Regions from separate parts of the Dickeya parazeae Ech586 genome, predicted to be linked through region 2. Evidence: predicted binding sites of a transcription regulator. Region 2 holds the regulator's gene; the other holds the start of a gene.

Region 1 (8,088 bases), 840 kb from region 2:
TGCTGTGTCATGGTTGTTCTCCGTAAGCGATGGGAACATCATTATGGCAAGTGCATCTGTATGGTTTTATAGACAGAGCTCGGGTTTGTTTTTAATACAGATGGCGTCAAAGACGATCTGAATGGTGGTTTTGATGATTGTCTGTATGGTGATGGCGGGTACGGATGTGAAGAGGGGGAACGGGGTATGACGCGATATCAACTGTTGGCGACGTTACTGACACAGCGCATTGAACAAGGGCTGTATCAGAGCGGCGAGCGCTTGCCATCCGTTCGGGCGCTAAGTCAGGAGCATGGCGTCAGCATCAGTACCGTACAGCAGGCTTATTATCTGCTGGAGCAGCAGCAGTTAATTGTGCCGTTGCCCCGCTCGGGTTATTTCGTTCGCTCTGGTAAAACCCAGCCGCCGATACCGGCGATGAGTAAACCGGTGCAGCGCCCGGTTGAGGTAAAAAAATGGGGTGCGGTACTGGAACTGGTTAATGCCAGACTGGACCCGGAGACGATCTCTTTAGGCAGTAGCGTACCCGATCTTACCCAGAGCACGCTTAAACCGTTGTGGAAGCAGTTGCAACGTATCGGTCAGAAACAGCTGGTCTCCGCCTTTACCTACGACAATCTGGCCGGGGTACCGGTGTTGCGGGAACAAATCGCCCGACTCATGGTTGATAGTGGTTGTCAGCTATCGGCTGACGAAATTGTGGTGACCACAGGATGTACTGAGGCGCTGGCAGTAGCGGTGAGGGCATTGGCGCATCCGGGCGATATCATCGCTGTGGAATCACCGGTGTTTCACGGTATTTTGCAGATCTTGTGCGGGTTGGATATCAAGGTGATAGAGATCCCAACCGATTTCACGTCTGGTATCAATCTGGAAGCGCTGGAGCTGGCGTTGGACCAGTGGCCCATCAAGGCGGTGATCACGGTACCGCATTGCAATAATCCGCTTGGATTCATCATGCCGTTACAACGCAAACGCGCGTTGCTGACGCTGGCGCAGCGCTACGATATTGCCATTATCGAGGATGATGTGTATGGCGAGTTGGCTTACGAATACCCGCGTCCGGCGACGCTGAAGTCGATGGATACTGAGGGTCGGGTATTGCTGTGCAGCTCGTTCTCCAAGACGCTGGCTCCGGGTTTGCGTGTGGGTTGGCTGGCACCGGGGCGCTACCTTGACCGGGCTTTGCATATGAAATATACCAGCACCGGTTCTTCTGCGGTTTGTACACAACTGGCGGTAGCGGAGTTTATCCGGCAGGGGCATTATCAGCCGCATATAAGGCGTATGCGCGGTATTTACCAGCGTAATCTGGAGCGGTTTACCTGCTGGGTGCGTCGCTATTTCCCCGATACCATTTGTGTCAGTCGGCCACAGGGCGGCTTCGTTTTATGGGTGGAAATGCCCGAGTCCTTTGATGGCGTACAGCTTAGTCAGACACTGCGCAAAGATAAGATCCATGTTGCTGGTGGTGCGTTGTTTTCCGCATCCGGCAAATACCGCCATGGTTTACGCTTGAGCTTCGCGATGCCGATGACGCCCCACATAGAGCAGACGATAGCGACGATCGGGGCCGCGGTCGAACAGACGCTGGTCAAGAGGGAAGGCGAGGCGGCGGTCTAGCGGGCTGTGATTCAAATGCCGCTAAACCAGTTATACCCCTGATCTTCCCAGTAGCCGCCGGGGTTGGTATCGCTGACAAACAGTGCGGCGATGTGTTTAGCGTTTTTGAAGCCAAGTTTGGTGGGAACGCGTAAACGTAGTGGGTAGCCGTAATCTGGCGGTAGTGTCTGATCGCCGAATTCCAGTGCCAGAATGGTTTGCGGATGCAGGGCTGTGGCCATATCGATGCTGGAATAGTAGCGGTCAGCGCATTTAAAGCCGACGTAACGGGCGTTCAGGTCAGCCCCGATATGTTGCAGAAACAGACGTAGCGGGATGCCACGCCACTGGCCGATGGCGCTCCAGCCTTCAATACAGATAAGCCGCGTAATCTGCGTTTCCTGCGGTAGCTGGCGCAATTGTTCCAGCGTCCAGACACCTTTTTTTTCGACCTTACCGCTGACCTCAAGGCGATAGCTGTCCAGATCGATATCCGGCACGTTGTATTCCGGGTAGAACGCGTTGAAGGGAAACGGCTGAGTGACCTGATCGGGTCGATAACTGGGAGCCAGACGCTGCCCGCTGAATAACCAGGCTTGTACCCGATCGTTCCAGCGCGACATCGCCCACAGGACTTTATCGATGTTGTCGCCATCTTGCATATTACAGCCAGTCAGCATCGCGACTGCGCCGAGCGTCAGCCCGGAGCGCAGCATCAGGCGGCGTTCGAGATTCACCAACTGCTTTTTCTGGCTCGGCTCCAGCATCAGCGTAGCGCGGCGCTGTGGTTTGTCACTCATGTTTGCCTCCGGTCAGCATTGCCCACAGGGTTCGCGGTACGATAAGTACCATCAGGACGTGGATGACCACGAACAGCGCGATGCCACTCATCGCCAGAAAGTGGACATAACGGGCGATGGCGAAACCGCCTAACAGGTTAGTGAGCCAGGACAACTGAACCGGCTTCCAGATTGCCAGCCCGGACAGCACCAGCAGTACGCCGAGCGCGATGACGCCGAAATACATGAGTTTCTGGATGGCGTTGTATTGATGGGACGTATGACGTAAACGTAGGGTCAGCGTCTGATGAATGTCATGCCAGAGCGATTTGCGACTGAGCGGCAGCCAGCGCTGCCGCCAGTGGCCACTGGCAAGACTCCACATCACATACAGTAAGCCATTACCCGCCCACAGCCACATAACCGCCAGATGCCAGCCAATCGCGCCGCCGAGCCAGCCACCCAATGTCATGGTGGCTGGGAAATGAAAGTTGAATAACGGCGAGGCGTTATAAATTTCCCAGCCGCTCATGAACATGCCTGTCATAGCCAGCAGATTGATCCAGTGGGCAAGCCTGACGGGCCAGGCGTGTATCGGGCGGCGGGATGGCGACATGGCTGACTCCGGTTACATTGGGGGAACGGTGCCGTCTTTACCGGCGGAAACCGCTACGGCAATGCGCTTGCCCTGATCGTCGAGCCGTGAGAACAGCACGATATGGGCGCCAGGTTTCAGCAGACTGCGATCACCGGGCGCGATACTGACGATAGGTACGTCATCCGGTACCACCACGGTTTTCTGCCCGCCGTTATAGGTCACGGTCAGTGTGCGGCCGTTGCTGTTAACCAGCTTGCCGACGGTGCCGTTGGTCATGGTGCCGCTTTTCCCGTCGGCAGATTCCCACGGGCGGAAACCTTCGCCGGTACCACGCAGGCTGGCATCGAAGACATGCACTTCCAGTGCTTTGAGCATGCCATCTGGCTGAGGGATGGCCGCAGTGCCGATAAAACTATCGGGTTTGATATCACCCGGCTCGGCTTTGGTGATGCTCATCACGCGGGTGTCAGCGGTTAGCGAGGCATCAATTTTCTGCCCTTTGCGGTCAGTCAGTTGCAACTGCGTGTCCGATACTGCCGTAATGGTGCCGCGGATCGGTGATTGTGGTTTGGCTGGCGCGTCGGCGGCGTTGACCACGTGGCTACACAGCAGCAAAGAAGAAAGCAGCAGCCCGGCAAAACGAAGTGTTGTCATGATGGATTTCCCCTGAATTGGCGAGTGTCCATCATGGTGAGGATTCCGGGTCGTCAGGATGACGGTTTGATGACATTAATGTCATCAAGTCAGGGGGCTGGAGTTGCTATGATAACGCCGAGGCAGCGGTTCCATCCGAAGGCGGGAGTAGAGGCAATGCGTATTCTGGTGGTTGAAGACGATGGCAGTACCGGCGATTACCTGAAAAAAGGACTCACCGAAGCCGGTTATGCCGTTGATCTGGCACGTAACGGTACCGACGGGTTATTTAATGCGCTTGAGCACAGTTACGACGCCATCATTCTGGATGTGATGTTGCCGGGGCTTAACGGTTGGCAAATTATTGAGATGCTGCGTAAAAAAAGCGATGTACCGGTGCTGTTTCTGACGGCGCGCGACCAGTTACACGACCGTATTCACGGGTTGGAATTGGGGGCCGACGACTACCTGATTAAACCGTTTTCGTTTACCGAGCTGGTGTTGCGTATTCGCACGTTGCTGCGCCGGGGTGTGGTCCGTGAAGCCGATCACTACGCCGTGGCGGACTTACGCCTCGACGTATTGCGGCGTAAGGCTACCCGGCAAGAGGTGGTGATCCCGCTCACCAATAAAGAGTTTATGTTGCTGCATCTGCTGGTGCGGCGCGAAGGTGAGGTGCTCTCGCGCACGTTGATTGCTTCGCAGGTATGGGACATGAATTTTGATAGTGATACCAACGTGGTGGATGTGGCAGTGAAACGCTTACGCGCCAAGATAGACAAACCATTCGATATCAAGCTCATCCACACGGTGCGCGGTATTGGCTATGTGTGCGAGCCGCGTTCATGAACCTCTGGCTTCAGCGCTGGCGCGCTATCTCCCTGAAGACCCGTTGCAGCTTGCTGTTTGCGTTGGTTGCCGCGCTGGTGGTCAGTCTGGCGGGCAGTTACCTGTATAGCGCGCTGTGGCAGGAAATGTACCGACGTAGTGATTTGCAGGTAACCGGGCGCGTTGACTATTACCGCCACCTGTTGGGGAAGAATTTTACGCTGCCGGTGTTGACCAGTAATACCGGCCTGTTTGAGAACATGCTGGGTAGTGAGCAGGATGTATTGCTGTTTTCACTACCGGGGCAAAAGCCGCTTATCAGCGTTAATCCGGCGCATATTTCACTGCCGCCATTAACGCCGGTGGCGGAGAACTCACCGTTGCGGGTTTCCAGCGTGCAAGGGGGCGTTACCGATGATGGTGTGCCGATGCGTGCGATAGCCGCTCAGGTTCGGCTCAATGACGGGCAATTGCTGCAGATTGCCGCCGCTCATGTGATGCTCAATGAGCAACGAATGCTGGAACATTACCTCTGGCGGGTAGTGGGAGCGGTGATAGCCGCGTTCATATTGATAGCCGCGTTGGGGTATCTGGTTTTGCGCCGTGGTCTCTCGCCGTTATGGCGTATGGCGGCGCAGGCGTCGGCGATTGCGCCGAACACCTTATCCACCCGTGTCAGCGATGCCGATGCCCCGCAGGAAGTGCGGCAATTGATTCGTGCTTTTAACGCCATGTTGGATCGTCTCAACGAGGGTTATCAGCGATTAACCCAGTTTTCTGCCGACCTGGCGCATGAGATTCGTACGCCGATCGGTGCGCTGATGGGGCATTGTCAGGTCGCGCTGTATCAGCCACGCAGTGTGGAAGAGTATGAAACGCTACTGTCGGACAATATTGCCGAACTGGAGCGCCTGTCGCGGATGGTAGAAAACATCCTGTTTCTGGCCCGCGCCAGCCATGAACAACCGGTCCTTAACCGGGTGCCGGTTGACGTGGAGGCCGAGCTGCGCCGGGTAGCGGATTACTTTGATATGCTGGCGGATGAGCGTGGTATCGAACTGCGCTATGAAGGTCAGGCGACACTGTCGGTGGATGCGTTATTGTTCCAGCGTGCGCTGAGTAATCTGGTTGCCAACGCGGTACGGTATGCGCATGCAGACAGCCCGATAACGTTGAGTGCGAGCACATCGCCTGAAGGGATTGTGATAGCGGTGACCAACCTCGGCCCTTTATTGCCGCCGGAGCAGTTGGAGCGGCTGTTTGACCGATTTTACCGCGTGGATGCGACCCGCAGCGCGAGTAGTGACTCCAGTGGTTTGGGGCTGTCTATCGTTCGGGCCATCATGACCTTGCATGGCGGCGAGGTGATCGCCCGATGCGATCCTGTTAATCCAACCACCGGGCGGATCTGTTTTAGCCTGATCTTCCCGGCGGTTGATCGCATCGCCTAGATCGCCTGGAAAGGATCGCCGATGTCGCGGCGATCCTGGTGCTACGTCAGTCCATCACCGCTCTTCCCAGATAACCATCCCAGTCTTTCCATACCGGCTGCAACCCAGCCTGCGCCAGCGCATCCGCCACGTCTTGCGGGCGGCGATTGTCGTGCGGGGTGAATTGCTCCAGCTCCGGGTGATCGTCGGCGTAGCCGCCCGGTTGGGTTTTGGAAAACGCGCTGACGTTGTTGATGGCAATCGGGATCATATGGTCGCGGAAGAACGGTGACTCGCGGGTAGAGAGCGACAGTTCCACATCGGGTGCCAGCAGTCGGAAGGCACAGATAACCTGCATCAGTTGCGCCTCATCCATCAACGAGGCGGGTTCAATGCCGCCCGCGCAAGGGCGCAGGCGTGGGAATGACACCGAGTAACGGCTTTGCCAGTAAGTTTGCTGTAAATACAGCAGGTGCTCGGCCACCATATAGCAGTCGGTGCGCCAGCTGTCCGATAACCCAATGAGCGCCCCCAGCCCGATCTTGTCGATACCGGCGCGCCCCAGCCTGTCTGGCGTTGCCAGCCGCCAGGCGAAGTCTTGTTTGTGGCCGCGCAGGTGGTGGTGGGCATAGGTTCTGGCGTGATAGGTTTCCTGATACACCATCACCCCATCCAACCCGAGGGTTTTCAGCTCGGCGTAATCTTCCTGCGATAGCGGCTGTACTTCCATCATCAGTGAACTGAATTGCGGGCGAATTAACGGCAACATCTGGCGAAAATAATCCATCCCCACTTTGCGCTGGTGTTCACCGGTCACCAGCAGCAGGTGGTCGAACCCCAGCGCCTTGATGGCCTCGCACTCACGCTGGATTTCCTGCTCATTGAGTGTCTTGCGTTTGAGGTGGTTACTCATGGAGAAACCACAATAGGTGCAGTCGTTGGCGCACAGGTTGGAAAGGTACAGCGGCACATAGAAACCGACGGTGTTGCCAAAACGCTGGCGCGTCAGTTGTTGCGCCCGCTGGGCCAGCGGTTCCAGCCAGCGACTGGCAGCAGGCGACAGCAACGCCATCATATCGTCGCGCGTGAGCCGATCAGCACACAGCGCCCGCTCTACGTCAGCGTCGGTTTTGCTGTTGATGCGCAGGGTCAGGTCATGCCATTCCAGCTGTTGCCAGCGGTGTTCAAACGACGGTTGAGCGTGAGTGTCCATTACTCGGTGGCCTCCGTCTGGCGCAGAAAACCGGTCAGCGGGCTGGTGGCGCTGGCGAGGTGCTGACGGCTGCCCAGACCGGCCTGACGGGCGAGCGCCCCGGCGTCCACCGCCAGTCGGAAAGCGTGCGCCATCTGCACCGGGTCACGTGCCACGGCGATAGCGGTATTAACCAGTACCGCATCGGCACCGAGTTCGATGGCTTCTGCCGCATGGCTGGGCGCGCCAATGCCAGCATCCACAACCACCGGTACCCGCGCCTGTTCGATGATAATGCGCAGAAAGTCGCGTGTTTGCAGCCCTTGATTGGAGCCGATGGGGGCGCCGAGCGGCATCACCGCGGCACAACCAATGTCTTCCAGACGCTTGCACAGTACCGGGTCGGCACCGCAGTAGGGCAGTACCACAAAGCCGTCTTTCACCAGTTGTTCCGCGGCCTTCAGCGTTTCCACCGGGTCCGGCAGCAGGTATTTCATGTCCGGGTGGATTTCCAGCTTCACCCAGTGCGTTCCCAGCGCTTCACGCGCCAGTCGGGCGGCGAATACCGCTTCTTCAGCGGTTTTGGCTCCTGAGGTATTGGGCAGCAGGTGCACGCCCAGTTCACGTAGCGGGGCCAGAATGGCATCGCTGCCGCCTCTTAAATCCACCCGTTTCATTGCCAGAGTAACCAGCTGTGAGCCGCTGGCGCGCAGCGCATCCTGCATCAGTTGTGCACCGGCAAACTTTCCGGTGCCGGTTAATAACCGGGAAGTAAACGTTGTATCTGCAATCTTCAGCATCTCAACCTCCTGCGATTGCCTGAAACAATAAAATGTCATCACCATCCCGTACGGCAGAATGTGCCCAGGCATCACGCGGGATGATGGTGTGATTGATGGCCAGCGCCGTACCGGGTTGTAGCCGGTTCAACTGCTCAAGCAGTTGCGCGACGGTCAACTCGCTGTGCAGTTCGATAACCTCATCGTTGAGCCGGATCTTCATGCCCGCTCTCCACATACCCGACAG
Region 2 (8,088 bases):
GAATTTATATTTTCACCCACAGACTATACATGATTTGTGCATGAAAACAGTTTGCAGCGCGAAAGATAAGCTCAAAATTCCATCAAAGAGCAACAAATAACCATATTAAAAACTTATGGGAATAAAAAACGCCGGTAGGGCATACCGGCGTTATAAAAAGGACATTGCACCAACTAACAGCAATGACAAACGTGGTTAGCGATATTCACGACCAGTTTAAGTTTTGCCCATTGCTGCTCTTCCGACAACGTATTGCCCTCTTCGGTAGAGGCAAAGCCACACTGCGGACTCAGGCACAGTTGGTCCAGCGCCACATAACGTGTTGCTTCGGCGATGCGTTTTTGTACGTCATCTGCGTTTTCCAATTGCCCATTTTTGGTGGTGATAAGCCCCAACACCACTTTCTGATGACCTGGCTTGATGAAGCGCAGCGGCTCAAATCCACCCGCCCGCTCGGTATCGTATTCGAGGAAAAAGGCATCCACATTCACTGTCCCGAACAGGGTTTCCGCCACAGGTTCATAGCCCCCTTCGGAAATCCAGGTGGAGCGGAAATTACCACGGCAGACATGCAGGCCCACCACTAAATCGGCCGGTTTGCCTTCCAGTGCTTTATTAAGCACTTGCGCATAGGTACGGCACAGATAATCCGGGTCATCACCACGCTCACGAATCTGGCGTCTCTGGTCTTCAGAGCACAGATAAGCCCATACCGTATCGTCCAGTTGCAGATAACGGCAACCGGCATCATAGAAGGCACGGATGGCATCACGCCAGGTCAGCGCCAGATCGTCGAAGTAGTCGGCCAGATCAGGATAAACAGTGCTATCAATCACTTTACGACCGCCACGGAAGTGCAACACGCTCGGGCTGGGGATCGTCATTTTGGCAACGGCGTCGCCAGACACACGTTGGAGGAAACGGAAATCCTCCAGCATCGGATGCTGAGGATTAAAGCTGACCTTGCCGGTGACTTTTACGCCACGGGCTTTTGTCTGCACACCAGTGAACTGGATGCCCTGCTCCGCTTCATAACGCTCCACGCCATTGAGGCTGTCGAAAAAGTCAAAGTGCCACCAGGCACGACGGAATTCGCCGTCGGTCACCAATTGCAGGCCAGCAGCACGCTGCAATTCCACGGCACGCTGGATTTCCTGATCTTCAACACGGCGTAACGCGGCGACATCGATCTCACCGGCCTGAAACTGTAAACGGGCCTGCTTGATAGCCGCCGGGCGCAACAAACTGCCGACCACATCGGCACGAAACGGAGGAAGGGCTTGTGTCATGTTTTGCTCCTGCACGTCTGACCCCAAATAGCTGATTTCCGGCAGTAGGTGTCAGACGAGTCGATTTTTAGATGAATGCGTTTTTAGTAGAAATAGTTTTCAGAAGAAATAGTTTTAACTAAAATAATTTCGCCACTGAATTTTATAGCCATCCAGACGGCTAAAAGTAAAACTATCCTGTCATGCATTTTTCTCAACGACAATGGAGGAATTTTCACGACACATGAAATAAATTCATCTTTATCATCAATTTGTTGCAGAAACACTCATTGACGCCGGTGTCAGGTCATCAAGACCGAGCGATCGTCTGGTTTGCTCACGCACCATTTCCGGCAATGGCAGGTAGCCGTCCTGGCTGACCAACGCCTGTCCTGACACTGACAGCACCCGGTCCAAAAACGCAGCCGTCAGCGGCTCCAGTGGCTGGCCCGGTGTTTTATTCACGTAGATATAGAGATAGCGGGTGTAAGGATAACGTCCACTACGGATAGTATCGGCAGTCGGCAACACGTAGTCGTCTTTGTCGCTGATGGCCAGTGCCAGCACCCGTACCCCGCTGGCGCGAAAACCAATACTGGCGTAGCCGATGGCATTCACCGATGCCGCAACCGCCTGCACTACTGAGGCAGAACCGGGAAGCTCATTGACCTGCGGCAGAAAATCACCACCACACAACGCCTGTTGTTTGAAAAAGCCGTACGTGCCGGACGCAGAATTACGCCCATAACGCAGTAACGAACGCTGTTGCCAGACGCCGTTTAGTCCCAACTCCTGCCAGCGCTGTACCGTTTTCCCCGCGCCACAACGGCGGGTTATGGAGAAAATGGCGTCCAGTTGACGCACCGTCAGTCCGGTTAACGGGTTATCCTGATTGACCAACACCACCAGTGCATCCAGCGCGACCGGTACTGCCGTTGGCGCATAGCCATAATGCTGCTCGAACGCTTCGATTTCGCTACTTTTCATTGGCCGACTCATCGGCCCCAGTTGCGCCGCCCCTGCTGCCAGTGCCGTTGGCGCTGAGGATGACCCCGCCGCCTGAACCTGGAGATTAACACCGGGATGATGCTGACTGAAATCCGCCGCCCAGAACGTCATCAGGTTCGCCAGCGTGTCGGAACCCGCACTGGAAAGGTTACCTGCCAACATCGCCTGCGGCGCAGCAGCAAGCTGACCAGACAGGCACAACAGCAAAGCAAACAGGTAACGGACGGGTTTCATGTGCGTTTTCCATCGGAGTGAAAATGAAAGAAGTGAAAGACAAGAACGCACTATTCTCGGCACTGCGGCGGGGACAATCAAGTCCCGCCGCATGGCTTAGCGCAGCGGATTCGCGGCATTCTGACTTAATACCGAACGAACAATCAGCTGATTCGGCAAGGTAAACATGAAGCGAGAGCCTGTACCTTCTTCACTGAGGATCTCCAGACGAGAGTCATGATGGCTGAGCGCGTGCTTGACGATGGCCAGCCCCAACCCACTGCCGCCAGTCTGGCGCGAACGGGCTTTGTCGACACGATAAAAGCGCTCCGTCAGACGGGGAAGATGTTCTGCGGCAATGCCCGGACCGTTATCGCTAACCTGGAACTGCGCGCCCTGCGGCGTTTGCTGCCAGCACACCTCAATACGCGTGCCTTGCGGCGTGTGGTTAACCGCGTTATACACCAAATTCGACACCGCGCTACGCAACTGCTCCTCGTTGCCGAACACCTGTAACTGCTCATTGACGCGAAACACTATCTCATGACGCCCCTGACTCAAGGTATCCGCTTCGCGTTTGAGCACCCGCAACATCAGCGGAATATCCACCTTCTCGTTGAGATCGATAGCCGCGGCGGCTTCAATACGCGACAGTGTCAGCAGTTGCCGCACCAGCCCATCCATCCGGCGGGTTTGTTCCTGCATGGTGTGCAGCACCTTAGCCTGCAAAGCACCATCCAGCGATTCGTCGTTCATCATTTCCAGATAGCCTTGCAACACCGTCAACGGCGTGCGCAGCTCATGGCTGACGTTGGCGAAAAAGTTACGCCGCGCCCCTTCGAGTTGATGCATCTGGGTGACATCACGTGCCACCATCAGCAACTGCCCTTCTGAATACGGCATCACCCGGAATTCGACATGATGCGCATTTTTCAGCGTCAGCGTCAGCGGGCGGCTGAAATCTTGCTGTTGCATATACTGGGTAAATTCCGGGTAGCGCAACAAGTTGAGGATATTCTGACCATTATCTTCCGGCCAGCGAAAACTCAGCAGGTGCTGCGCCAGCCGGTTACACCAAATGATGACGCCCTCTTCGGTGGTGATGACCACCGCATCCGGCAGCGATTCCGCCCCACTGCGGAAACGTTTGATCAGCAGTGCCAGTTCGCGCCGACGACGGCGATTACGCAACTGCATTTGGTACAAACCGTAGAACAAAGGCTCCCAGCTCCAGCGGCCGGGCGGCGGGGTCATACTGCGGTCAACCCACAACCAGTAGGACAAGCGCAGTTGGTTATAGAAGTTCCAGCACAGCGCCGTCAGCACCGACGCCAGTAGAAACCAGGGCAGATAACCGATAATCAGCCCCAGTAATAAGCCGGGCAAACAAAAAAAAGCCAGCTCCAGCGCCAGCTTTTTCCAGGACAAACGTTCTAGCACGTCAGATTTTCTCCGGGACTCACGCTATCAATAACGTGTTGAGAAACGGTATCCAGTTCCCCGAACGGTCTGAACCATCTTGTCGTGTCCACTGGTCTCCAACGCCTTGCGCAGACGGCGGATATGGACATCCACAGTACGATCCTCAACATAAACGTTAGTGCCCCACACGTGATTCAGCAACTGCTCTCGACTATATACCCGTTCAGGGTGAGTCATAAAGAAGTGCAGCAGTTTGAACTCCGTCGGCCCCATGTCCAGCGCGTGCTCTTCCGTGGTCACCCGGTGAGAGGAAGGATCCAGGCTTAAGCCGCGCATTTCGATCACTTCTTCCACCGCCATCGGCGAAATCCGACGCATTACCGCTTTGATGCGCGCCACCAACTCTTTCGGTGAAAACGGTTTGGTGATGTAATCATCGGCACCGACTTCAAGACCGCGCACACGATCTTCTTCTTCACCACGGGCCGTCAGCATCATGACCGGAATATCCCGCGTCAGCGCTTCACGTTTCATGTGCTTGATAAACTGTAAACCGGACCCACCGGGCAGCATCCAGTCCAGCAGCACCAGCTCAGGATAAGGCTCAGCCAGCCGGTTCACCGCGCTGTCGTAATCCTCGGCCTCAACCGGCTGATAGCCGTTCTGCTCAAGCACGAAGCACACCATCTCACGAATCGGCGCTTCATCTTCCACCACCAAAATACGTCTTGCCATATCAATCCTGCCGTTAATCGTCACGGTTAGCGTGCGGTGTGCATTATGCGTCAGTTTTATGACAGATTTATGAAAAATCCCCCGACAAACCACGCCCCTGACGCGGCCTTACCAGCACCTCCGCCCGGCTGATTTTCTCCGCCCTACCACGCTATGTTGCCATGTTCATACAGATATTATGGGACATGCCCTAAACTGCACGCCTATAATCGCCGATGATAAAGACGCGGCGTTTCGCCATTAACTACGGTGCCCGCCTTGTGCCGTTGTCTGAACACCGCCAAAAACAACATCTCGTTTGCACTCACCTGCAGGGAGTCTCATGCGAATTATTCATACGTCTGACTGGCATCTCGGTCAGTACTTTTATACCCGTAGCCGTGCGCCTGAGCATCAGGCTTTTTTGCACTGGCTGGTGCAGCAGGTTGAGCAATATCAGGCCGATGCAGTAATAGTAGCAGGTGATGTGTTCGATAATGGCGCACCGCCCAGCTATGCCCGAGAAATGTATAACCAGTTTGTGGTGGCGTTGCAGCGTACCGGTTGCCAGTTGGTGGTGCTCGGCGGCAATCATGACTCCGTCGCGACCCTGAACGAATCCCGCGCGTTGCTGGCCTGCCTGAATACCCAGGTGATCGCCGGTTTTGACGGCGATATCCATGAGCAGGTACGGGTACTGAATAACCGTGACGGCGAGCCCGGCGCGATGCTGTGCGCTGTTCCGTTTCTGCGTCCGCGCGATGTGCTTACCAGCCAGGCGGGACAGTCTGGCGCACAAAAACAGCAGGCGTTACAAGACGCTATCGCCAGCCATTATCAGCGCTGTTATCAGCTTGCCTGCGAGCAGCGTGCGGCACTGGGTAAAGAACTGCCGATCGTGCTCACCGGGCACCTCACCACCGTGGGCGTCGCCACATCGGATTCCGTGCGCGATATTTACATCGGTACGCTGGATGCCTTCCCGGCACAGGCTTTCCCACCGGCTGACTACATTGCGCTTGGGCATATTCATCGTCCACAGCGCGTGGCGCAATGCGAACACATCCGCTACAGCGGCTCACCGATCCCGCTGAGTTTTGATGAGCTCAATCATGAGAAATCGGTCTACCTGGTGCACTTTGAACAGGGAAAATTGCAGGAAGTCACCGCGCTGACGATACCGAGCGAACAGCCGATGCAACTGGTGAAAGGCAATCTGCCGGAGATAGAACGCCGTCTGGCCGGGTTCCGCGATTATCATGGCGACAAACCGGTATGGCTGGATATTGAAATCGCCACACAGGACTACCTGAGTGACATCCAGCAACATATTCAGGCACTGACCGAGCCACTCAATGTGGACGTGATCCTGCTGCGTCGTGCCCGGGAACAACAACAGCAAATGCTGGTGCAATTGGAAAAAGAGACGCTGGAAGAGTTACAACCGGCCGAGGTATTTGAACGACGTCTGGCACTGGAAGACGGTCTGGATGAGCCGCGCCAGCAACGTCTAAAAGGATTGTTCAATCGGGTTATGCAGGAGATTGACGCACAGCGACAGGAGACGTCCGCATGAAAATTCTTAGCCTGCGCCTGAAAAACCTCAACTCATTGCAGGGCGAGTGGAAAATCGACTTCACGCGCGAGCCATTTATCAGCAATAGCCTTTTCGCCATCACCGGGCCTACCGGTGCCGGGAAAACCACCCTGCTGGACGCCATCTGTCTGGCGCTCTACCACCAGACGCCGCGCCTGAAGGTCAGCCCCAGCCATAACGAATTAATGACCCGCCACACGGCCGAATGTCTGGCTGAGGTGGAATTCGAGGTAAAAAATGTCGCTTACCGCGCGTTCTGGAGCCAGCGTCGCGCCCACAACAGCCCGGAAGGCAATCTGCAGCCGCCCAAAGTTGAGCTGGCGTTGTGCGCTGACGGCAAGATCCTGACCGACAAAGTAAACGACAAGCTGACGATGATAGCCGACCTCACCGGGTTGGATTTCGATCGATTCACCAAGTCAATGATGTTGTCTCAGGGGCAGTTCGCCGCGTTCCTCAACGCCGATGCCAATCAACGGGCAGAATTACTTGAAGAACTGACCGGCACCGATATCTATGGGTTGATCTCCGAGCGCGTCTTTGAGAAACACAAAGAAGCACAAACCCAGTTGGAAACGTTACGGGCGAAGGTCGCTACGCTGGAACTACTGAGTGACGAGCAGCGTCAGGCGCTGGAACAACAACTGGACGCTATCCGCCAGCAGGAGCAATCCCTGTCGATACACCGGGAAGAAGTCCTGGCGCATCAACGCTGGTACGACACGCTATTACAGCTCCAGCAGGCGCAAAAACACGTACAGCAACAGCACGTCGCACAGCAGCAATTACAGCAACAGTCCCAACCGCAACTGGATAAACTAGAGCGCGGCGAACCCGCAGAAAAACTACGTCCCCGCTTCGACGAGCGTGGGCGGGCGCAGCGGGAAAAACAACGTCTGAGCCAACAGTTGACCAACGTGCGCCAGCAAATCAGCCGCCAGCAGGAAGCCCAGAACCAGTTGAAGACACAGCTGGAAAAAGCGCTGTCTGCACGCCAGCAACATGCGGACTACCGTCAGCAACAAGAAACACTGATTAACGAGCGGATTTTGCCGCTGGATCATCACATCGCCACTCTGCAAACACAGCGCAACCAGCAACAGCAAGCGTTGGATAATCTGGTTGAACAGCAAAAAATGCTGATAACCACGTTGGCCAGATTGCAGCGCCAGCAAGAACAAACGCGGCAACGGCTGGAAGATATCGATACCTATCGCCAGCAGCATAGCCGCCACCAGTATCTGGGCAGCCATATTCCACTGTGGCAGGCGCAATTCCCGCAACAGCATAAATGGCAGCAGGACCTGCACGTCGTGCAGGAAAAAGTGGCACAGCAGCAGATTCAGGCGGAATACCTCGACCAGCAGCGCGCTTCACTGGTTGAGAAACAGCAGGCGCAGCAAAATGCCACTGAGCGCGCCCAACAACTGCTGAATGACCATCTGAAGCAGGATGAACAGATGGAGGCGGAACACCCGCTGGCAGGCTTGCGTCAGCAGTTGGCACGACGCATGGCGGAACGCCCGGAGCGTCAGCAACTGGCTACCAGCGCAGCGGTACTGCAACGGTTGATTAGCCAGCGCACCCTACTGGAAGCGCAACAGCTAGAGACGCTACAACGGATTCAAACGCTGGAAGAACTGCAAGTGCAGCAACGTCGGGATTATCAAAATCAGGCCAGCCATCTGGCGGATCTCGATAAACGTCACGAGCTGGAACTGCACATCGTTAGCCTGGAAAAAGAACGCCAGCAATTACAACCGGGCAAAGAATGTCCGCTGTGTGGTTCAACGCATCACCCGGCGGTGGAGCGTTATCAGGCGTTGCGCCCCTCAGAAACCCAGATTCGATTGCACGCGCTGCGTC

The links. Region 2 encodes PhoB, which activates phosphate uptake and scavenging genes when phosphate is short. Its sites were predicted from a motif close to CTGTCATAAAACTGNCNNAT; they were not measured.
Region 1: a site for PhoB is predicted at 3,690-3,709, ahead of DD586_RS01155 (heavy metal response regulator transcription factor). Genes of this name have one in related genera too.

Annotation. Positions count from the first base shown of each region.
Region 1 covers NC_013592.1:256,557-264,644, forward strand. The annotation lists gene DD586_RS21130 (DUF1127 domain-containing protein) at 1-11, opposite strand, end outside; gene DD586_RS01135 (aminotransferase-like domain-containing protein) at 187-1,623, shown strand; gene DD586_RS01140 (molybdopterin-dependent oxidoreductase) at 1,635-2,402, opposite strand; gene DD586_RS01145 (cytochrome b/b6 domain-containing protein) at 2,395-2,997, opposite strand; gene DD586_RS01150 (hypothetical protein) at 3,010-3,633, opposite strand; gene DD586_RS01155 (heavy metal response regulator transcription factor) at 3,790-4,461, shown strand; gene DD586_RS01160 (heavy metal sensor histidine kinase) at 4,458-5,891, shown strand; gene thiH (2-iminoacetate synthase ThiH) at 5,938-7,083, opposite strand; gene thiG (thiazole synthase) at 7,083-7,862, opposite strand; gene thiS (sulfur carrier protein ThiS) at 7,864-8,064, opposite strand; gene DD586_RS01180 (HesA/MoeB/ThiF family protein) at 8,061-8,088, opposite strand, start outside.
Region 2 covers NC_013592.1:1,095,138-1,103,225, reverse strand. The annotation lists gene DD586_RS04965 (cobalamin-independent methionine synthase II family protein) at 174-1,289, opposite strand; gene DD586_RS04960 (PstS family phosphate ABC transporter substrate-binding protein) at 1,536-2,510, opposite strand; gene phoR (phosphate regulon sensor histidine kinase PhoR) at 2,607-3,929, opposite strand; gene phoB (phosphate response regulator transcription factor PhoB) at 3,957-4,646, opposite strand; gene sbcD (exonuclease subunit SbcD) at 4,969-6,201, shown strand; gene DD586_RS04940 (SbcC/MukB-like Walker B domain-containing protein) at 6,198-8,088, shown strand, end outside.